DNA from 2 places in the Pseudocitrobacter sp. CD920760 genome. Region 1 is predicted to be linked to the other one. Evidence: riboswitches for the same ligand, from Rfam matches in the RefSeq annotation. Region 1 holds a riboswitch; the other holds the start of a gene.

Evidence for each region. Region 1 has a riboswitch for fluoride ahead of AC1MKH_RS16160 (universal stress protein). Riboswitches for the same ligand answer to the same signal wherever they lie in the genome.
Region 2: another riboswitch for fluoride. It lies ahead of AC1MKH_RS06405 (DHHA2 domain-containing protein); the one in region 1 lies ahead of AC1MKH_RS16160 (universal stress protein).

What each region holds. Positions count from the first base shown of each region.
Region 1 covers NZ_CM173490.1:3,424,681-3,436,477, reverse strand. Annotated here, with positions in the region: gene AC1MKH_RS16190 (PTS sugar transporter subunit IIC) at 1-1,074, shown strand, start outside; gene AC1MKH_RS16185 (PTS sugar transporter subunit IIB) at 1,094-1,414, shown strand; gene AC1MKH_RS16180 (PTS transporter subunit EIIC) at 1,411-3,111, shown strand; gene AC1MKH_RS16175 (oxidoreductase) at 3,122-4,159, shown strand; gene AC1MKH_RS16170 (DUF7916 family protein) at 4,169-5,011, shown strand; gene crcB (fluoride efflux transporter CrcB) at 5,008-5,382, opposite strand; gene AC1MKH_RS16160 (universal stress protein) at 5,398-5,820, opposite strand; fluoride riboswitch at 5,898-5,965, opposite strand; TPP riboswitch at 6,062-6,159, shown strand; gene thiM (hydroxyethylthiazole kinase) at 6,194-6,979, shown strand; gene thiD (bifunctional hydroxymethylpyrimidine kinase/phosphomethylpyrimidine kinase) at 6,976-7,776, shown strand; gene AC1MKH_RS16145 (NCS2 family permease) at 7,956-9,299, opposite strand; gene AC1MKH_RS16140 (adenine deaminase) at 9,300-11,084, opposite strand; gene AC1MKH_RS16135 (LysR family transcriptional regulator) at 11,223-11,797, shown strand, end outside.
Region 2 covers NZ_CM173490.1:1,421,229-1,433,025, reverse strand. Annotated here, with positions in the region: gene AC1MKH_RS06455 (ABC transporter ATP-binding protein) at 1-501, shown strand, start outside; gene AC1MKH_RS06450 (amino acid ABC transporter ATP-binding protein) at 532-1,254, opposite strand; gene AC1MKH_RS06445 (amino acid ABC transporter permease) at 1,241-2,005, opposite strand; gene AC1MKH_RS06440 (basic amino acid ABC transporter substrate-binding protein) at 2,045-2,812, opposite strand; gene AC1MKH_RS06435 (SDR family NAD(P)-dependent oxidoreductase) at 3,036-3,854, shown strand; gene AC1MKH_RS06430 (helix-turn-helix domain-containing protein) at 3,875-4,771, opposite strand; gene AC1MKH_RS06425 (NIPSNAP family protein) at 4,932-5,255, opposite strand; gene AC1MKH_RS06420 (NADH:flavin oxidoreductase/NADH oxidase) at 5,252-6,367, opposite strand; gene AC1MKH_RS06415 (FAD-dependent oxidoreductase) at 6,382-8,118, opposite strand; gene AC1MKH_RS06410 (helix-turn-helix transcriptional regulator) at 8,582-9,247, opposite strand; fluoride riboswitch at 9,765-9,834, shown strand; gene AC1MKH_RS06405 (DHHA2 domain-containing protein) at 9,910-10,812, shown strand; gene AC1MKH_RS06400 (DUF4942 domain-containing protein) at 10,983-11,797, opposite strand, start outside.

The sequences.
Region 1 (11,797 bases):
ATTCTCGGCATGCTGATTGGCCTGGTCTTCAGCTACAACCTGGCCCGCAACCGGCAGTTTGCTAACCCGCTGATGGCCGCGCTGGTTGCCGTCAGTTGTTTGTTCGTGCTTATGCCTGTGGTGAACGCCTTTACACCCGAGGGCGCAACGGCGGAGGTGATGATTAAAAGCGCGGCCCCTTACGCGCTTTTGGGCACCAGCGGAACCTTCGTGGCGCTGGTTTGCGGCGGGCTGGCAACGGAATTATTTATCCGCATCAGCAAGAATAAGCATCTGCAAATTCGAATAGAAGGCAACGTACCGCCAGCGGTCATTCAATCTTTTAACACGCTGTTTGCGGTGATGATTACCGTGCTGCTGTTTGCTTTTGTCTCTTATCTGATGGTGGTTGTCGCAGGTGTTGAACTCCATGAGCTGATTAACATGGGGATTCAGAAACCGTTGCTGGGCCTGGCAACCAGCCTTCCGGCCTATATTCTTATCGATATCATCAACAACTTCGTCTTCTCTTTGGGCATCAACCCCGGCGGGATCACCGGTGCAATTCTGGAAGCGCCGATGTTAGTCGCGATGCAGCAAAATATGGACGCGTGGGCGACAGGACGAGAAATACCGAATATTATTGTGCGCCCCTTCAGCGATCTGTATGGCCGTATGGGGGGAACGGGGATCACGTTGTGTCTGATTATCGCCGTGTTTATTCGCAGTAAACGTAAAGAACTACGTTCATTTTCGAGGACGGTGATGCCAACCACGCTGTTTAATATTAATGAACCGGTTATCTTCGGCTTTCCGATTATTTTTAACCCCATTCTGATGATTCCGTTTACCTTTATTCCGTCCATCTTATATATCATCGCCTATTATGCGACGGCATGGGGCTGGGTATCAAAAATTGTCGTTTTCGTACCGTGGTCCGTTCCACCTTTAATTTCGGGTTATCTGGCAAGCGGTGGCGATTACCGTAACGTGATTTTGCAATTTATTCTTCTGGTGCTGGGGGTATTACTCTACATGCCATTCCTGATGCTTTATGAAAAAGTCCTGAATGCACAGGATAATCCGGCGCATTAATAAATGAAAACAAGGATGAATGATGAAAAGTATTCTGCTTATCTGCAATGAAGGTATGTCTACTGGCTATTTGTGCAACAAAATGAACGAAGTGGCACAAACAGAAAATATTGATGCAAAAGCCTGGGCTATCCCTGAATCGGCGCTCGAAGGGCATTATCGCACGGCGGATGTGATTATGGTGGGCCCGCAAATTAGTTATCTGCTTGACTCCATTCGCCAGCGCGTCAATAACGAAATTCCGGTTGGGGCGATTAACCCGGTGGATTTCGGGCGAATTAACGCCAAAGCGGTGCTGGATCACGCGCTTTCGCTTACTGACAAACAGGCGGCGTCATGAGCACGACGACTCTCTTAACGCGCATCACGGACGTGTCGCAAAAGATGGCGTCCGAGGTTCACCTGCGAAGCCTGCGTGACAGCTTTATTATCACCGTGCCGTTTTTGGTACTGGCGGGTCTGTTCATTATGGTCAATTACGTTTTCCTTGACCCTAATGGCATGATGGGAAAGTGGTTTTCCAGTGAGGCGCTTCTGGCGGCCAGAAGTATTGGCGACCGTATTCTGAACGGAACGATGAGTATTCTGGCGCTGATGCTGGTGGTGCTTATCGCCTGGAGTATTGCCAGCAAGCGTAAATTCGCCGCGCCGATGATTCCGGCCATGGTTTCCCTGGCGGCATTTCTGGTGCTGATGCCGCAACAGGTGCTGTTAACACCGGTTAACAGCACAACGGCGGTTGCCGTCAGCGGCGTGATATCGCTGGCGCTGACCAACGCGGGCGGCATCTTTATGGCGATTTTGACTGCTATCGTCGCCACCGACCTTTTCCTGTGGGTGGCCAAAACCCGCTGGCTGCAAATTCGCATGGGGGATGAAGTGCCGCCGATGGTGACGCAGTCCTTCCAGTCGATGTTTTCGATAATACTGGTGGTGCTGGCCTTTGCGCTGCTGGCGGCGGGTGTTAAAGCTGGAACGGGAAAAGAGGTGCACGAGATTATTCAGGCATTGATTCAGGCGCCGCTGGTGCATCTCACCACCAATTTGCCGGGTTTCCTGGTGCTGACGACGCTCACCAATTTCCTGTTCTCGCTCGGTATTCACCCGTCGGGCATTATTAACCCGATTCTGGAGCCGCCGCTGTTGGTCGCGATGCAGGAAAATATGGCCGCGTTTGCGCATGGTGATATTCCGCCGCACATTATTGTGCTGCCGTTTCGCGATCTCTACGGCCATATGGGCGGTACGGGCACCACGCTTGCGCTGCTGCTGGCGATATTTCTGCGCAGTAAAGTCTCCAGCCATCAAAAACTGGGGCGCACGGTGCTGGCGCCGGGATTATTCAACATTAATGAGCCGGTTATTTTTGGTTTCCCGGTGTTGTATAACCCGCTGATCATGATCCCTTTCATCATCTACCCGCAAATTAACTTTGTGATTGCCTATTTCGCCACTCAGTTGGGTATGGTCTCCAAAATAGTGGCCTTCGTGCCGTGGTCGGTACCGCCGCTGCTCTCCGGCTGGTTAGGTTCCGGCGGCGATTTCCGCAACGTTATTTTACAGGTCGCCTTACTGGCGCTAGGCGTGGTGATTTATCTGCCGTTCCTGATGGCCTATGAAAAAACGATTGTTGAAGCCAAAGTTAAAACGCTGGTCGATTCATTATCCACTGAACAACCCACACCCGCAGAGGACACCCGCGAATTAAGCGTACTGAGCAATAAAACCATTATTTTGACCTGCAATGAAGGGATGTCCACCTCAATCATGGCGAACAAAATGCGCAAATATGCCGAAGCGTGTGGCTATGCACTCAACGTGTACGCCATCAATATTGGCCGAATAGAAGAGGAGTATCAGAAAGCCGATCTCATTCTGTTAGGCCCGCAGGTGGTGTACATGAGGGAATCCATTATGAAGAACATCGACAACGCCTGCCCGGTGGTGGCGATCAATGCAGAGTACTTCAGCAAGCTGGATGGTAAGTCCGCCATCGAGGACGCTGTTGTTATTTTGAATAACAGAACACAGCATTAACAGGAGGTTAATTGTGATTAATAGCGCCTTTATTGGCTTTGGAAAAAGCGCAACCCGTTATCATCTGCCCTATGTGCTGGTGCGCAAGGACAAGTTTAACGTCAGCAGAATATTTGACCGTGTCAGAGTACCCGCGCGCGAACAGCAGCCTGAATATGCCGGTATTCAGTTTACCTCACAAGTTGAAGATATTTTGAACGACCCAACCCTATCCCTGGTGACGGTGTGTACGCATCCGGATAGCCATTTTCACTATGCCAAACTCTGTCTTGAGCATGGTAAAAATGTGCTGGTCGAGAAACCGTTCACGACCACGCTCGAAGAAGCGAAGACACTCTTCGCCCTGGCGCGTGAAAAAGGGCTACTGGTGACCCCTTTCCAGAATCGTCGTTTTGATAGCTGTTTCCTGACCATGAAACAGGTTATTGAAAGCGGCAAGCTTGGCACAATTGTGGAGGTGGAGAGCCACTTCGACTATTTCCGCCCGCAGGCCGACCGCCAGCCGGGAGGGCATTTTGACGGCGCGTTTTATGGCCTTGGCGTACATACCCTTGATCAAATGCTGGCATTATTTGGCCGCCCGCAGCAGGTTTATTATCATCTGCGCCATTTGCGCCAGCCGGATAACCCGGATGACACGTTCGAAGCGCAGCTCATTTATGGCGATATGAAAGCCATTATTAAAACCAGCCATCTGGTGAAAAAGCCGTATCCTAAATTCCTGGTCCACGGTACGCGCGGAACCTTTATTCGCGATGAAATAGACCAGCAGGAAACCAGCCTGAAAGCCAATATTATGCCGGATAATCCCTTATTCGCCGCAGATGAACACCCTAGCGTACTTGACTATATCGACGAGCAGGGCAACAGCCAGCAAGCGTTTATTCCGGCGGTTAAAGGTGACTATGGTCGGGTCTATGACGCGCTGTATGAAACATTAACCACTGGATGCGCAAACTACGTCAGCGAGCTGGAAGCGCTGACTAATCTGGAGATTCTGGAACGCGCGTTCCAGCAGCCATCGCCGTCACTGATCGCGTTATCTTAAGGAGAATATATGCAACGGATTTTAAATTGCCGCACCCGTGATTTTGCCAAACCGGCTGCTGCAAGCGAGCTGGTGCAGGCCATTGTCGCTTCTGAAGGACGCGTGATTATGGCGGAAGTCGCGGCAGGGGCGAGCCCGCTGTACGGCGAAGTGACCAATGGCGAGCTGCTTTGCGCGTTTGGCTGCGATCTGCTGCTGGTAAAAGGAATGAATTGCCGCACTCAGGCGATTCAGGGATGTGAAAACCTTGCCCACTTCAAAGCGCTGACGGGGCGACTGATTGGCGTCAGCATGGAAGTGCTGGCAGATCCGTCGCTGGACGATCCTCGCGCCTGTAACCTGAATAATCTTGCGCTGCTGCAGGAGGCAGATTTTTACTGCCTGACGGCGTATGACAAACCGGGCGTCACCGCTGAGCGCGTCATTGACGCACTGCGCCAGATTCGCGCGATGACCGATAAAATGATCCTGGTGGCGAAGTTTTATGCGTCAGGCCTTGCCGAACCGCAGGAGTACGCCCGCTATGTTCTGGAAGGTGCCGATGGCGTGATGATTCCCGCGCCAGCCAGCTGTCGCGGCGCCTCAGAGGAGAAGGTGGCCTTTGCGCTGGCGGCGGTTCAGGCCGTCGGTGGCGTGGGCATCACCACGCTCAGCAGCAGCCAGGAGGGCGCAGATGAAGAAACGGTGCGGCAAATTGCACTCGCCAGTAAGCGCTGCGGCGCCGATATGTACAACTTCGGCGATGCCGGTGTCGCCGGAATGGCTGACCCGCAAGCGCTGTATGCGTTTTCGATGGCCGTTCGCGGTCGCCGCCACACCTGGGTGAGAATGGCGGCGTCGCTGGCGCGCTAAACCAGCGTCATCAAAAAGAATCCGGCAGCGGTCATCAGGAGCGATCCCACCACGTGAGTCATCACCGAAATCATCGCCCACAGATAGTTGCCATTTTGCAAAAGGGTGACGATCTCCGCCGAAAAGGTGGAAAAGGTCGTCATCCCGCCGCAAAGCCCGGTGGTAATCAGTAACTTCCATGCCGGGTCCAACTGCGGCTGGCGCAAAAAGAACGCCAGCGCCGCGCCAATAATAAAACCACCGACCAGATTAACCACCAGCGTTCCTGGTGGCAGGCTGGGGAAAAGGCTGTTCAGTTTCATCGACAGCCACCAACGAATGACACACCCGGTAGAGCCGCCAATAATAACGGCCAGTAATGAACGATACATCACGCGCGTAAATCCTTATGCTAAATGTTTGATCAGCACATCCACCGTCAGATGATTGATGTACTCAAGGGAGTGGGAGGCGAGCACGCCCAGCAGGCGATTGTGATGTCCGGCGATGACCAGATCGATACGGCGATCGCGGATACAGGATTCGACATCTTCAAAGCGACGGGTCGTGACCAGTTCCAGCGTTTGTACCGGTAAGGAAACGGATTCCGCCAGCTCGCTCAACAGGGCTTTGGCCTGAATGACTTCCTGCGAAACCACGTCATCCATCAGGCTGTCGGAGACATAATTGAGGGCGCGATAATCGGTGCTGATATGCGCGATGGTTATCGTCATCGCGTTCTCCTGCGCCATTTTTGCGGCGTGATCGAGCAGGGGAATGCCATCAAGACTGTTGTTAATCAGCACCAGCGCATGGTTGTAAACAGGCATAAAAAAACCTCGTCAGGTTGCGAGGTATGAGCGGGTCTTTAAACGACAGACAGCCTGACATACCTCCATGTTAAGAGGGTATACCAGGCGTCATCAGCCCCAGCAGGGCGGTTGGGAAAGGTGGAACGCCATCACCTTTATGAATAATTGTGGGCCGATGAGGGGGGGAATGCAAATGGTTTGTGCGGCTTGCTTCCACCCGGCACTTGCCGTAACCTGCTGCGATACACGAATTTGTTGTATTGATGACTCGGGGTGCCCTTCCTTCGTGAAGGCTGAGAAAAACCCGTACCACCTGATCTGGATAATGCCAGCGTAGGGAAGTCAGAGACCGTCAGGTCATTGCTTCTGGACGTTCTGGCAGGAGCAAACCATGCAAGCAGAGCCGCTTAGTCCCGCGCAAATCGCGCATTCGTTACATCTTTTTCGTCATCACGCCCCCCTTGTTCACTGTATGACTAACGACGTCGTGCAGACCTTTACCGCCAACGTATTGCTGGCGCTCGGTGCATCCCCCGCGATGGTGATTGATGCGCAGGAAGCCGCGCAGTTCTCTGCCATTGCCGATGCGTTATTGATAAACGTCGGCACGCTAACGCAGCCGCGCGCGCAGGCGATGAAAGCCGCCGTGTTGAGTGCGAACGCTGCGGGTAAACCCTGGACTCTCGACCCTGTCGCCGTGGGCGCGTTAACGCTGCGCACCGAGTTTTGCCACGACCTGTTGACCTTAAAACCTGCCGCCATTCGGGGAAATGCCTCCGAAATTATGGCGCTGGCGGGAATGAGCGCGGGCGGGCGCGGCGTGGATACCACCGATACCGCCGCTGCTGCGCTACCGGCGGCGCAGGCTCTGGCGCGTCAGATCAATACCATTGTGGCGGTGACGGGCGAAGTGGATTACATCACCGATGGACAACGCGTTGTCGCGGTAACGGGCGGCGACCCGTTGATGACCCGGGTAGTGGGGACGGGCTGTGCATTGTCTGCGGTCGTCGCGGCAAGCTGTGCGCTGCCGGGCGACAGGCTGGATAACGTTGCCTCTGCCTGCGCCTTTATGAAACTGGCCGGTGGTCGTGCGGCGGTCGATAACGGACCGGGCAGTTTTGTCCCCGCATTTTTAGATGCGCTGTATGCACTGAATGGGGAGGCACTGGCATGAAACGGATTAACGCATTAACCATTGCCGGTACCGATCCAAGCGGTGGCGCGGGCATTCAGGCGGATCTGAAAACCTTCTCAGCATTGGGCGCATACGGCTGTTCGGTGATCACCGCGCTGGTGGCGCAGAACACCCATGGCGTGCAGTCGGTCTATCGTATTGAACCGGATTTTGTCGCTGCGCAGCTGGATTCCGTGTTTAACGATGTGCGCATCGATACCACCAAAATCGGTATGCTGGCGGAAACTGATATCGTTGAAGCCGTGGCGGAGCGATTACAGCGCCATCGGGTGGAAAATGTGGTGCTGGATACGGTCATGTTGGCCAAAAGCGGCGATGCGCTGCTATCGCCCGCGGCGGTAGAAACGCTGCGTCAACGCCTGCTGCCACAGGTCTCGTTAATTACGCCGAATCTGCCGGAAGCGGCGGCATTGCTGGATGCGCCGCATGCGCGGAATGAGCGTGAAATGCTGGAACAAGGGCGCGCGCTGCTGGCGATGGGCTGCGGCGCGGTCCTTATGAAAGGCGGCCATCTTGACGATGCGGAAAGCCCCGACTGGCTGTTCACCCGCGACGGCGAGCAGCGTTTTACCGCACCACGCGTCATGACCAAAAACACCCACGGCACGGGTTGTACGCTGTCGGCTGCGCTGGCAGCACTGCGTCCGCGCCATAGCTGCTGGGGCGACACGGTGCTGGAAGCGAAAACCTGGCTTTCTGCCGCGCTGGCGCAGGCCGATACGCTGGAAGTCGGCAGTGGAATTGGCCCGGTGCACCATTTTCACGCCTGGTGGTGATCACCTGCATTTGGATGGATGACAAATGCAAAATTGCCTGATGGCGTTGCGCTTATCAGGCCTACAGAGAGTGTGCAATATATTGAATTTGTGAAGTTTTGTAGGCCGGATAAGGCGTTTACGCCGCATCCGGCAAATATCAGCACCACGCCACCAAAACGCGCTTGATGAATTCCTGATTAATGGCGCACCAGCGTGGCAAAGTAATACACCAGCGGCACTGCCAGAATCCATAAGCCGAGAGGGATTTCCCGCCACTTCCCGGCAATGGTTTTAATCATCACATAGAACAGCAACCCACCCGCGATACCCGTCCCGAAGCTATTGGCGATAAGCGTAATCATCACCATCATCAGTACCGGTAAGCCGTCGGTGAAATTCGCCAAATCCACCTTACGCAGGCCGCTAAACATATTCAGGCCAATCAGGATCAACGCCGGGGCTGTGGCTTCTTTGGGGATCATCAGCGCAACGGGGGTGAACAGCAGCATCAGCAAGAACATGATGGCGGCGGCAAGCGCAGTCATGCCGGTTTTACCGCCTGCTTCCGCCGAGGCTGAAGACTCAATCAGCGCCGTCGCGGCCGGAATACCGACCCACGGGCCCAGCGCGGCGGCAATGGAGTCAACCATAAACGGGCGGTTGATGTGCGGCATATTGCCTTCTTCATCCAGCAGGCCCGCTTCACCGCCGACGGCAAGCGTGGTGCCCATGGTTGAGAAAAACTCTGAGGCAAAAAAGACAAACAGATAAGGCAGGAAAGCGATATTCAGCGCGCCAATGATATCCACCTGCGCAAACACCGGAGTTAATGAGTGGGGCAGGGCGATAAAGCTTGATGGCAGGTGCGTGACGCCCGCCGGGATACCCACCAGCGTCGCACACAGAATTGCCCACAGGATAGCGCCAGGAATACGACGCGCCTGCAGGGCAATCGCCAGAAACAGCCCGCACAGCGCCACCAGCGCGCCCGGCGAAAGAAAATCCCCCAGCATCAAGGCGTTATTTTTGGCGCTTGCCAGCACCAATCCGGCATTACGAAAACCGAGCAGGGCAACAAAAATACCGATAGACGCCGTCAGCCCCAGTTTGATGGATTGCGGCACCGAGCGGGTGACCACTTCACGCAGGCCAAAACGGGTGAGCAGGAAGAACAGTACGCCAGACCAGCAGGCAATCCCCAGCCCAATCGGCCAGCCAATTCCGGCGTTTCCGGCCAGCGACACACCGACTAATACCGAGCCGCCAATTCCCGGGCCAACAATAAACGGCAGATTGGCATAAAACGCCATCAACAGCGTGCCGACAACAAACACTAAAATGGTGCCGGTAGTCGCCGCGCCTTTATCCATCCCGCCCGCAGCCAGCAAACCGGGGATCACCACCAGCAGATAAGCGGCGGCGAGAAACCCCGTGATACCCGCCAGACATTCGGTGCGTGCAGAGCTTCCGCGAGCGCGTAGGGCAAAACAACGTTCCAGCCAGCTCTCAGAGGCAGGCGTATTGATTGAGTGGTCGGCCATTTAGTGGGCGCTCCTTTGCTGATGCGAATAGTGAATAACCGGGTCGATAATCTGACGCGTTGCGCCATCGGTGAGCCCCAAATCCGTCAGATGTGGCCCGGCGTTACAGGCAAGGCAGGTGCCTTCAATGGCCTTAAATACCCGATACGGCGGCTGCCAGTCGGCAATGTCACCGCTACGCTCGCGCAGATTGCGGAATGCGGCCGCCAGTTCAGGGGCTGGAAGGTCAGAGAGCATTCCGGCAATCGGCATCGCCACGTGGGCGACTATCTCGCCATGCTGTGACAGCGCCATCCCGCCGCCGCTGGCAATCAGGGTATTGGCTGCCAGCGCCATTTCTTGCGAGCAGCGCCCCAGCACCACCAGGTTATGCGAATCGTGTGAGTAACTGGTGGCGATCGCCCCCTGAAGTTCACCCCATCCTTCCAGCAGGGCGATTTGCGGTTTTGCCTCGTGGCGACCATGGCGATGCTGAACCCAAATCAGACTGAACCCGGTAGGGAGCACGACGCGGCCTTCGCGGATTTGCACATCGACTTCACCCCATTCGGTAAAACGCGCGCCGCGAATATGTTTTAGCCGCGCGTCGCCATGCTCAACGTCGGCGATGCGCAGGGCGAAATCGTCCGGGCTGAGCGGCGCAAGATGCATGGTATCTGGCAACGCAGGGTGACTCGCCGCCGCCAACGGTTCAAGCATTGCGCCATCGCGGGCGATACGTTTCCCGCCGACGTAGACCTGGTGTGGTCGAATCGTTTGCAGGGAATCCAGCACCACCAAATCCGCGCGGCGGCCGGCGGCAATCAGCCCTAAATCATCGCGCTTAAGCCTCAAAGCACCGTTGAATGTCGCGAAACGCAGCGCATCGACGGCGGGTAAACCATGCTCAATCAACAGATTCAGCAGCGCCACGATACCGCCTTTTTCCAGTAGCATATCCGGGGGCACATCATCGGTGCAGAGGGTAATCTGCGAGGAGAGATGCGGGAGCGTCTTCAGCGCCGCCACGATATCCGGCAGCAGATAAGGATGCGAACCCCGAATTTCCAGCGTCAGCCCGGCGCGCAGTTTTTCCAGCGCATCTTCGGCGGAGGTGAGTTCATGATCCGACGTCACGCCCGCCGCGAGGTAAGCCTGTAACCCGGCCCCGCTCAGCCCGCGTGCGTGGCCTTCAATCAGCTTACCGCTTTGTAAGCCGCAGCTAAGAATCTCCTGCATCCGCGCGCTGCCATTCAGCACGCCGTGCATATCCATTACTTCCGCGACGCCACACACTTCCGGCCAGTTGAGCATGGTTTCCATCTCCGCGCCGGCGAAATCGGCCCCGGACATCTCCAGCCCCGGCGTGGAGGGTACGCTGGACGGTGCAGCAATCATCACGTGCAGCGGAAGATTGCGGCTGGCATCGATGGCAAAACGCACGCCTTCCACGCCCAGCACGTTCGCCAGCTCGTGGGGGTCCCAAAACACCGCAGTCGTGCCCTGCGCCAGCACAATCTCCGCGTAACGGGCGGGGAGGAGATGTGAACTTTCCAGGTGTACGTGGGTGTCGATAAAACCTGGAGAGAGGTAAGCGCCTGCCAGCGAGTGCGTCTCGGCGGCGTCGCTTCGGCTACCGCGCGGATGCACGCTGGCAATCATGTCACCGACGATACCCACATCCGCTTCGCGAATTTCGCCGGTGACCATATCCACAATGCGGGCATCGGTAAGCAGGAGATCGAAAGGCGCGTCGCCTTTTGCGGCGTCTATCGCCCGGCGGCGAGGGGAGGCAGTGGTAAGCATAGATATCGTTCGGTCATTCAATATGGGGGCTACTTTACGAAGTGTGAAAGGTGATAGCAAACGTTTGCCTCGCTGAAAAAATTTATCACCTGATAAGAAAAGGTTATTCTGCGACAAACGAACAATGCGAAACCCATCATGACTGAACCCTGGCAACGGCTTCCCGCACTCTCTTTAAAGCAGCTTCAGTATTTTGTTACCCTGGCCCGGTTGCGCCACTTCACCGACACCGCCAGTAAGCTTGCAATAAGTCAGCCCGCACTGAGTAGCGCGCTGCGGCAAATTGAAACGGTGCTGGGCGGTAAGCTGGTTAACCGGACCGCCGCCGCCGTGACGTTGACGGAACTGGGCGTTGCCATTCTTCCTCATGCCGAACGGGTGCTGAACGTCGCCCAGCAGGCGTTCAGCGATATGCGGCAAATTGTCGAATCCGGGGGCGACGGCACCTTGCGTATTGGCCTGGTGCCCTCGGTGAGTTCGCTGTTGTTCCCGACCGTGGCTGAACGGCTGGCGCAGGCATTTCCCCGGCTGAAGGTGGAGTTTCACGATCTCACTAACGATGCGTTAGTGACGCAGATAGTGAACGGGCAGCTGGATTTCGGCATTGGCGCGCTGGACAGTTCTGTCTCTCCGGCATTACAGGTTTTCCCGGTGCTGGAGGACCCCTTTGTCGCTGTCCTGCATGCCGACGATCCGCTTGCCCAATCGGCACA
Region 2 (11,797 bases), 2.0 Mb from region 1:
CAGGAACCGCGCCTGCTGCCCTGGCTGTCGGTGCTGGATAATGTCAGCTTCAGCCTGGACGTGCAGGGAAAATCAAAAGCGCAGTCGCGCCTTCGCGCGAAACAATCTATTGAGCTGGTCGGCTTGAGTCAGTATGAAAATGCCCTGCCCGGCCAGCTTTCCGGCGGCATGGCCCAGCGCGTCGGTATCGCCCGTGCGCTGGCGATCGACCCGGAAATTCTGCTGCTGGATGAACCGCTCGGCGCGCTGGACGCGATGACCAAAATCACCATGCAGGAAGAGCTGGAACGCATCCGCACCACGGAAAATATCACCATGGTACTGGTGACGCACGACCTGGAAGAGGCGATTTATCTGGCTGACCGGGTGTTAATTTTGCCGAAAGTGAAAGGCAACCCCATCAGAATTATCGATGTGAATCTCCCCCGCCCGCGCGAACGCAGCGACGGCGCATTTGTGGAACTGCGCCAACAGTTGATGGCGGAGTTTGGCCTGCACTGAAATAACGCCCGGCAAAAGGCCGGGCGAACCTCACAACACTTTACTCAGAAATGCTGCCGTGCGCGGGTTTTGCGGCGCGGTAAAGATCTGCTCCGGCGTTCCCTCTTCCTGAATAATGCCCTGATCGATAAACAGCACGCGGTCAGCCACTTCCCGCGCAAAGCCCATTTCATGGGTGACGATCACCATCGTCATCCCCTCCTGGGCAAGATTTTTCATCACTTCCAGCACTTCGCCCACCAGCTCAGGGTCCAGCGCGGAGGTCGGTTCATCGAACAGAATAATCGACGGTTCCATGGCCATAGAACGCGCAATGGCCACGCGCTGCTGCTGACCGCCGGAAAGGCTGGAGGGCCAGGCGTCGATTTTGTCGAGCAGCCCGACTTTCTGTAACAGCAATTCCGCACGGCTAATCGCCTCGGAACGCGACAGCCCTTTCACCGACATGGGCGCCATAATCAGGTTTTCCAGCACCGTCATGTGCGGGAAAAGATTAAAACGCTGAAACACCATGCCGACGCTTTCGCGCATCTTGTTGAGGTTGGTTTTGGGCTCATGAATATCAAAACCATTCACCGACACCTTGCCGTCATCGGGTGTTTCCAGCGCATTCAGACAGCGCAGGAACGTACTTTTCCCGGAGCCGGAGGGGCCGATAACGCACACCACTTCCTGAGGCTTAATCTCGCAGGAGATCCCGCGCAGCACGTGAGTCGCACCAAAACGTTTTTGCAGATTTTCAATGTGAATCACTTTTGCTCAACCTCTTTTCCATATGCTGGACCAGCAGCGACAAGATAAACGTCAGCACCCAGTAAATAATCGAGATCGCCAGATACGGTTCCCAATAGGTGGCATACGCACCAGAAACCGTCCGCGCGGCGTAGGCGAGATCGGCCAGGCCAATCGCCGAAGCCAGCGAAGAATCTTTCACAATGGCAATCGCGTTATTGCCAAGCGGCGGCAGAATACGTTTAAACGCCTGCGGCAGGATGACCTTGCGCATGGTTTTGCCCCACGTCATTCCCAGCGCGCGTGAGGCTTCCATCTGCCCACGGTCGATAGACTGAATGCCCGCGCGGAAGATCTCCGAGACATACGCCCCGGCATTGAGGGTAATCGCCACAATACAGGAGAGAAACGCGCCGTAGTCCGAGCGCAGCATACGGGCGAAATCGACCGACATGATGCCGCTCGTCACCAGCACGCCGTCGCGCGGGTTGATGAGCAGCGGCACCAGCGCGAAGTGCACGACCATAATCTGCACAAACAGCGGCGTACCGCGAAATGCGCTGACGTAAACGCGCACCGGCAACTGCACAAAGTAGCGCAGAATAAAACGCCATGGGCCATGTTCGGCTTTCGCCATCCGCCCGAGGCCCAGTAATAACCCCCACAAGGTGCCCAAAATCACGCAGATAATGGTACACTTAATGGTCATCCACGCGCCTTCAACAAAGAGCGGCGCATACTCCTGGATGATTTCCCAACGAAATCCGGTCATGACACATCCTGTCCGTTTTTAAAATAAGTATCCGCGTTGTTATTGCGCAGGTAAGACAGGCACATCAGCATCAAACCACTGGGTGTAAATTTTGGCATAAGTGCCGTCGGCGACGATTTTCTTCAGGCCAGCGTTGATTTTGCCCAGCAGTTCATCGTTCCCTTTGGCGACCGCGATACCAAAATATTGACGCTGGAATTTATCATCCTGCACCAGTTTGAAGGCTTTTTCCGGGTGATTTTTGATGTAATACTTCACAACACCCACATCGCCTACCGCCGCGCCAAGGCCGTCTTCATACAGCTCCTGCAACATCAGCGGGGTATTATCAAAACGTTTGATATCGGTGCTGTTTTTACCCAATACATCCGAAACCACGATATCGCCGGTGCTGGAGTTCACCACGCCCACTTTCTGGCCTTTCAGCGCGGCGAGGGAATTCACCGCAGAATCTTTCGCCACCACAATGGACTGATCCGCCGGGAAATAAGGCGCAGAGAAATCGACCATTTGCTGACGTTTGTCGGTGATGGTAATGCCGGAAATAATGATGTCACGATCGCCGGAGTTCAGGGTGGCGAAAATTCCTTCCCACGGCGTATTCACCAGCTTAATGTCAAAACCTTCCGCTTTGGCGATCGCTTTGATGATGTCAATATCAAAGCCTTCCAGCTGTTTTTGGCTATTTTCAAACTCAAATGGGCGATAGGTTCCGCCAGAGCCCACCACATAGGTTTGTGCCGCCGCGACAGTTTGCGCTGCCAGCGCCGCCAGTAAACATCCCGCCAGTGCGATTTTCTTCAACATGATTCATCCCCTAAATAATCAATTTTGTTAATTATGCGATTTTAGTGAATAAAAATACACTAACAGTTTTATGAACTCAACCATGCGCGGGTTCGCAAAAAGACTTTTCACATCGAAAAGTGTCAGTCTGCTTTCTTTTCGTCCATTCCCTTTTTCCCGTGCGCATCAAACAATTAACTGACTTCTGACACCTGCCTTCATCACATAACAAGGGAGTAACCCCATGCGCGAATCACATCAAACTCACGACTGGTTAGGCCTTGCCGGACATATATTTGCCGTTAGCGGCGCGGCAAGCGGAATTGGCGAAGCCATCGCCACGGCACTGGCGCAACAGGGAGCGGATGTCGCCCTGCTCGACCGTAACCCCGAAGGCTGCGAAGGGGTAAAACAACGACTGTCGGCATATCCGGGGCGGCGTTTAGTCGTGGCCTGCGATGTCAGCAGCGAAGCGCAAATCAAAGAGGCGGCGTTGAGCGTGCGAGAAAAACTGGGGCCGTGCCGCGGGCTGGTGAACGCTGCCGGGATATTGCGCCCGGCTGGGCTTGCGGATATTAGCGTTGAGCAATGGCAAGCTCAACTGGCGGTCAACCTGACCGGTTATCTGCTGTGCGCGCGCGAGTTTGCCCATGATATGCGCAAGGCGGGTAGCGGTAGTATTGTGCATATTGGCTCCATCTCCGGGCGCATTCCGCAGCCGTGGAGCGGCGCGTATAGCCCGGGCAAAGCGGCGGTTGGCCTGTTATCACAACAGATTGCCGTGGAATGGGGTACCGATGGCATACGCAGTAACGTGGTCGCGCCTGGGATGATCGAAACGGCATTGACCGCAGATTATTATGCGCAACCGGGCGTACGCGAGAGCCGCGAAGCCTTTACCGCCAGCCAGCGCATTGGCCAGCCGGAAGATATCGCGAATGCGGTATTGTTCCTGCTGAGCGACAAATCAGGGTATATCAACGGCGCGGAACTGGGCGTCGATGGCGGCCTGCCCACCATGCTGATGGGGAAACTGCCGCGACCAGGGTTTAGCGGAAAATAAAAACAAATGCCTGCTCGCGACTATACGTGGGCAGGTATCTCGCAGACTGCGGTCGGTTTGTCACGAAAGCCTCGAGGGGACGCCCCCGTTGCGCGGCGGAAAAAGCGCGAAAAATAGGTCGCATCGCTGAAGCCAAGATAATCTGAAATCTGACTCACCGTCATGCTGGTGTACAGCAGGCTACGTTTGGCCTCCAGCAGCAGGCGCTGATGTACTACGCTCAGGGCACTACAGCCGTGAAACTCCCTGCACAATGTGTTGAGATGAACGCCTGACATGCCAATTTCACTGGCGTAATGCGCCACCGGGAAGTGCTCCCGGTAATGATTCTCCACCAGTTGATTGAAACGACGAATTGCGGCGCGCTTGCGCTCTACTTTGTCGCTGGCGCTCGGCTGCGGTGCGGCCTGGCGGTTCAGCCATACCATCAGGGCGCTGAGCAGGGAGTGGATCATCATATCGCGCGCATCGTTATCAGACTGATATTCCTGCTGGAGCGTCTCGAAGAGTGACTGAATTTTTTCCCGCGAATTACCGACCGGGACGCAGGTGGCCTGATTTAACACCTGTAGCGGGCGGCCAAACTGCTGCTCGAACTGCGCCACCAGCGGCGCGGCAAGCGAGAGAGAAAACCCTTCCGTTCCGGGTGAAAAACGAAAACCGTGCACGCAAAGCGCGGGAATTATCTGGATGCAGGCGTCTGCGAAAGTGTGCGTCACGCCTTCGATTTCAATTTCACCCTGCCCTTTGTGGACGTAGAGAAGCTGGATGAGATCCGTATGCTGATGCACGCGGATACACCAGTCATAGAGGCTGCTACGGCTGTGAATAGATTCACAATGCAGCAAATCCGGCGTCGGCCAGTGCAGGCTTTCACCGTAGAGCTTAAAGACCGGAATGCTGTTGCTCAGGTTCATGGTGCCTCCATTGGATGGAAATCATGGGGAACATTGGCGCGAGCATTTCCCCCTCACCCTAGCCCTCTCCCTCAAGGGAGAGGGGACCGATTGTGCTCAGTTGCCAAATCCTGCGCCGGTTTTCACCCTCTCCCCGTGGGAGAGGGCCGGGGTGAGGGCATCAGCGCGCACATGCCATCGTCGCCCGAATCAGCCGCGTCTCCTGCGCCACAATAAACGGTTCCGACGCTTTTAAATAGGCGGCAAATCCTGGATGCGCGTCGCGCAACCGGCTACGGCGTTCATACTCCGCCAGGCTTTCGTACCCCCACAGGTGAACAAACTGGTTCTGTGGGCCCACAAAGCTTGTGTAGAATCCCAGCGGGTGCCCCAGCGTTTCCAGCAATATCGGCATCGCCAGCGAATCAAAAACCTCGATGAACTCGTTCATCTTACGCAGGCGGATGGTGTAAATGCGGTGATCGACAATTGGCATTGTATTCATTTGGCCTCCTGGGTCTGGTGCGTCGGCCAGCCAAGCGGCCCGAAGCGGTCATACGGTTTCGGCCAGGGCGGCGTTTCGCCGAGGGCAATCGCGGCATGAATCGGCCAGTTCGGGTCGTCGAGCATCCCGCGTCCGATAGCGACCAGATCCGCCCTTCCCTCCTGCAGGATATCTTCCGCCTGCTGCGCTTCATAAATCAGGCCGACGGTGATCACCACCGCATCCGGCAATGCCTCTTTTACCGCCGCCGCAAACGGCACCATGTAACCGGGCTTATCCGCCGGCGGCGTTTGGTTGTAGATATTGTAGCCGCCAGAAACATGAAGATAATCATAGCCCAGCGCATGAAGTTCGCGAGCAAACTGCACCACCTCTTCCAGGCCTAACCCCCCTTGCGCGAATTCGCCGCCGTTGAAACGCACACCCAACAGGTGCGTTTTCGGCCACGCATCACGCAGCGCTTTTGCCACCCGCAGCGGGAAACGCATCCGGTTTTCCGGACTGCCGCCGTACTCATCCTTGCGCTGGTTGCTAAGCGGCGACAGGAACTGATTCAGTAAATAACCGTTGGCGGCGTGCAGCTCAACGAAATCGACGCCCGCTTCCAGAGCACGAGACGCCGCAGCAACAAAACCGTCGATAATGCGCGTCATGCCAGCTTCGTCGAGTTCTTCCGGCACGCGCCAGCCGGGTTTGTAAGGAATGGCAGAGGGCGCGACCGTCGGCCAGCCGCCCTCTTCGTCAGACAGTGAGGCGCCCTGATTGCGCCACGGCGGATTGGTGCCCGCCTTGCGCCCCGCATGGTTAAGCTGCACGCCAATTGGCGTGGCGCTGTAGGTGCGAATATCCGCCAGCAGCTTTTTCAGTGCCTGCGCCTGTTCGTCGTTCCACAGGCCGAGGCAGTGCGGCGTAATACGTCCATCCGGCGTGACGCCGTTCGCTTCACAAATCACCAGCCCGGCGCCGGAAATCGCCAGGCCGCCAATATGCTGGGCGTGCCACGGCGTAGCGATGCCATCGCTGGCGGCGGAATATTGCGACATCGGCGGGACGACAATACGGTTGGTCAGCGTTAACGGCCCTACGGTAAGGGGCGTAAAGAGTGCAGACATAATTATCTCCGAATTCAGGATGCTTCACGCTGAGGCAGCGCTGTGGTTTCACCGCGTGCGGCAAGGGAGTTGGCGGCGATATACCCGAAGGTAGCGGCAGGGCCAAGGGTGATACCTGCGCCCGGATAACTGCCGCCCATGATGCTTGCCATCTCATTTCCGGCGGCGTACAGGCCGGGAATGGGCAAGCCCTGTAAGTCGAGCACGCGCGCTTCACCATCGGTTTTCAGACCATGGAACGTGCCAAGGTCGCCCATAAACAGCTTCACGGCGTAAAACGGCCCTTGTTCAATGGGCGCAACGCAGGGATTAGGCTGATGATTGGCATCCCCGAGATAGCGGTTATACGCCGACTCGCCACGGCCAAATTGGGTATCTTTCCCGCGCCGTGCATCGGCATTAAAGGCGGTAACCGTATGATTTAACGCGGCAACGGGGACCCCCATCTTCTCTGCCAGTTCCGTCAGCGTTTTGCCCTTCAGCAGATAACCGTTGCGGGTATACAGCGAAACGGGCAACGGCGCAGGCTTGGCGAATCCCATGCCATATTTACGCAAGGCTTTGTGGTCGCAGATTTGCCACGCAAAGGTTTCATTATCGTCGCGGCAGGTTTCAATCATGGCGATGCCGACGTCATGATAGGAGTCCGCTTCATTGCAAAAACGCACACCGTGTCGATTGACCATGATAAAACCCGGCTTGTAGCGATCGACCAGATGCGGGAAGACAAATTGCTGGCGACCAATCTGCACTTTCGATGCCGGGATCCATGCTGCACCGTTCGGATAACTGTTATCAAAACGCGCGCCAATGCGTTCGGCCATCGCAATGCCATCGCCGGTGTCCGCGCCCGGCGGCGTTGGCGACAGCTGAATGCCGCCGCGTTTAACGTGCGGATAAAGATTTTTCAGGCGTTCATCATCGCGGGCAAAACCGCCAGAAGCCAGCACCACGCCGCGCTTCGCATACAGAGACACCCGCTCGCCGTCGCGCTCAGCCACTACGCCGCGTACCACGCCGTTTTCCACAATCAGCTCTTTGACGGCCATCCCGGTATGAATCGGCACGCCCAGATCACGCGCCGAGCACGCCAGCCGTGCGACCACCGCATTGCCGCCGTTCGCGGTAATTCCGCGACCATAGCGAGCAATTTCCAGCAGATGGCGACTCAGCCGTTTCACCACATAGACGAAAGATTTGAGCGAACGGGTGGCATTAAAGAAGTGTTTGAGATCGTTGTTTGATGAGCTGAACATCATTCCCATAAAGGTGATGGTGCGTAACGGTTTACGCAGACGTTTCATGTCATCGCCCAACTGGCGGATATCGAACGCTTCCGGTACCACCGAGCGCCCGCGCATCACGCCGCCCGGCGTATCCGGATGGTAATCGGGATATTGATAGAGGTTGCAGCAAAAACGGGTTTTCTCTTCAAAAACGCGCAGCATCTGCGGGGCCTGTTGCAGGAAAGCGTCCACCAGCTCCGGGCGATAGCTTTCGCCCGCTTCGCTACGCAAATAGGTACGCGCCGCATCGGTAGAGTCCTCAATGCCCTGTTGCTGCGCCAGATGATTGTTTGGTATCCACAGCACGCCGCCGGAAAACGCCGTCGTGCCGCCGAAAACAGAATCTTTTTCAATGACCTGTACATCCAGCCCATTCAGGCCCGCCGTCACCGCAGCCGAGAGACCGCCTACCCCGCTGCCAACCACCAGAACGTCACACTCACGTGCCGGTTGCTTCATCGTCATAAGCCCCTCCCCTTATCCCTAAGAAGAAGACACTCGCCAGGATTGTTCATAGGGTACCTCGCAGATGAATGTTTTAATTTGTTTAATTTATGTTTTAATTTTGTTTCATCTGCATTTTTGACAGGCTGAAAGCGAAAAAGAAGGCCAGTTTGTAAGTAAAACTTGCACTTTTCGACAATGACGCAGAAGTGTGGAGTGAATCAAAGTTTTGACAGTGATGAGGAGCACGACCAGGTGAGAGTTCCGATCGGTGCGATCGGAACGAAAAAATAAACAGAGATTAGAAAATAAACACCAATATAAAAATGTTCATCAACGCGATAATCAATAAGAAGCCATATAACGCAAACCCGTCATGCATATGATAAATAATACTTTTTATAAAAAGTCCCAGACTTACAATGATAACGTTAAATGTTATAGAAACTATCGTTAAAAAATGTCAAAACAGAATAGAAAACATTTACACCGCATAGGAATAACGGAAAAGATCATTAATATCAGCGCCCATTTTTTTCTCCACCCGCTGCTTTGCCGCATAGACGCTACGTACCCCCAGATTAAATGCCTCAGCCACCACGACACAATCCTGGCCCGCGCTTAAATCATGCAGGATGTTAAATTCAAGTCTGGATAAAACTTCACCACGAACGGACATTGCATGATGCCCGAGAAACTTCCTTTTGATTTTTTCAGCGACAGCATCGATTTTGTCTCCAGGATACAAAATCAAAAAAATATTATCGTCGTTTTTAAACCAATAGTTAGCCAATGCCTGCAGATGCCTGTCACAAACAAGAATTATTTTAAGCTTGGTTTCTATCAACGTCTCCAGCCAGACTCTGTCTAAATAACTCCTGAAATAACTTATTGAAAAATCAACAAAAACACAACCAGAGTAGATCCAGGTGTGGCTTTTTTTCAACACCCCCTCTGCTATGCCCAGTGCAAAAAATCGACTGCCTTCTGGCCAGGTGCTAAAACAAAAGCTCTGGCAAAAAGAAATGCGTACAGATGTTGTAGGTTTTATCTCACAATTTAAAGGGCATGTAATACAGCTTAATTTGTTTAAATTAACTTCAGATAACATTTTGCCACCCTCCTCCCTTTTGTAAATATATAGTTCCATTGACATAAATCCTTGTCAACGGCTTCCCTGCCCGGCCAGAAGCATACCAATACAGCTAAAACCAACATATACGACAATATTCCTGGTTTAATAAATAAACGCAAAAAAAACACGCTTTAAAAATCAACACTTAAATAATAAACATTCTTATAACACAGACATCATCCAGGACAATTGCGGCTATCACTAAGAATTTTACCACGAGAAAAAAGTATCAAATATGTGATACCACTTCTTATATCAGAGGTAATACCTAATGATAATTATTTTAATATAGAGGTTATTTGTAAAAGACTGAAATGACCACAAAATAAAAATGAAATATTGTTTCCACATGTAAGTGGAAATTGATTATCATTTGTTATTATCACTATCGCGTGAGATTTTCATCTAACTACAATCTCAAATTCAAAATTAATTTCTGCCTTTAAACCGCTTTGCGTTTTTTTTGCATTGTTGCGCAAAAAATTTTTACTGCCGCGCAAGCGCTTGAAAGCCAGCGCGCCCTGGTTCACACTACACGTAAGGTGATGGCGTTCCACCTTCCCCAACCGCCTCGTTCTGAGGCTAATGACGCCTGATATGACTCTCATTCACGATGGGGCGTGTCAGGCTGGTCTTTCTTCTCCAGCTCAACATGCTTCCCTGAAAAGGTTTAAGCAATGATAAATGTACTTGGCCACCTCCACCCGGATAGCGACGCCGTTTGCACCGCGTATATGGCAAGCCGCTGGCTTACGCTGCGCGGTCTTCAGGCACAGGCCTGGCGTTGTGGGGAAATTAACCGTGAAACCCGGTTTATATTTGAACAGGCAGCACTGCCGGTTCCCGCCTTACTCACCGACTCTCTCGCCGATCGCGATGTCTGGCTGGTCGATTTTACCGAGCCCACTCAGGGCCCTGCCTCTTTAGCTGAGAGTAACGTTGTCGGCATCATCGACCACCACCGTCTTGGCGGCCTGGTGACGCGCCTGCCGCCGGAAGTGTGGGTGAAGCCGGTGGGCAGCAGCAGTACGCTACTGTGGCAATTGATGACGCCAGAGATCCGCCGCATGATAACACCCGCCGAAGCGCTATTAATGCTGGGAGCCGTGATCAGCGACACCGTCGCGCTTCGCTCCCCCACCACGACGCCTGATGACAAGCTTGCCGTTGAAGAACTGTCAACCCTCGCCGGTATCGAGAAAGATGCCTTTATCGCCGGGCTACTGACCGCGAAAACCAGCATTGAGGGGTTAAGCGGGAAAGCGCTGTTGAATAAAGATATTAAAACGTTCCAGATTCAGGGCGTGAAGGTTAACGCCGCACAGATTGAGCTGTTTTCATTAAATCAGGTGGATGCTGTACTGGATGAGTTGCAGGAAGAGATGGCACTGAATATCCAGGAAACCGGCGCGCAACTGGTGGTGGTCATGCTGACGGATATCAATGCCGGGTATTCGACGCTCTACTTTGCCGTGCCGAAAGGCCAGCAAGCAAACGCACCCTGCTTAGTCGAAGGGATGCTGAGCCGTAAAAAACAGCTGTTACCGTGGCTTGAGAACTATCTTGCTAAGGGAAAATGACGGTTTGCAGTGAAATGGTACGCCCCTACAGGATTCGAATATAAGCCTTGCAACCCTTGCTATAACTGGATATTTTTCTGTTCGAAAAACTCAGGAGCCCCCAATTAGGCCCCCAATCGTATTTCGCTGAAAAAACAAACGATTTCGAATCTGATGATTATAACTGTAAATCACTGTGCTGCCAGCATCCCCGGATAGTGCTTCGCTACGATGTTGTTCATCTTATCTACCAGATCCATACGCTTAAACGAGATATGACCACTACCCTTTTGGAAAAGGCGAATAGTGAAGAGATCATCTCCGAATACCTGCAGTAGTGGATTATCGCGAATGAAATCCATCAGTCGGATAGTCACATCGTGCCGGTTATCGGGAATGGTTTTACCATCCAGCAGGAACAACATGCGCTCCAGATCGGCTAACTGGTCACGCCGCCAGCCCCAGCTCAGGCTATAGCGCCATTTATCGTACTTCACCAGATTGTTAACGATAATCTTCTTGCCGAAGTAACAGGGGTTATTGGTTTTGTAATCCCAGCTTAATCCCCTGAACACATTGATGATGCCACGCTCGAAGACCTCCTGTTTGTTGAGATGAAGTTGCTCAAAGGTACTCAGGATATTCGCTTCGCTGATTGCCGGGAGATCGCCCTCTTCGAGGTTTTTAGCCCACTGGCTACGCGCCTCAGCATCCATCAATGTCAGCATCCCTGACTTCAACATCAGATCGCGCCAGATGCTGCAGTCGATATTGCGGGTGATGACTGGCATCGCTTTATCTACAGGTTGCACCAACCAGCAGTCGAAAGAATGGCCCTGCCGCATCGCCCAATGATTAGCTACGTCGCCACCAATCCCGAAAGTAAGTTGGGAAACGTCATCAAGCTGACGAATTAGCGCCTCAATCCGTGTCAGCGCAGCATTACGGCCAGTGACAATACGTTCAATGCTGGTGGAACAAATCACACCGGTGTGCCCGGTTAATA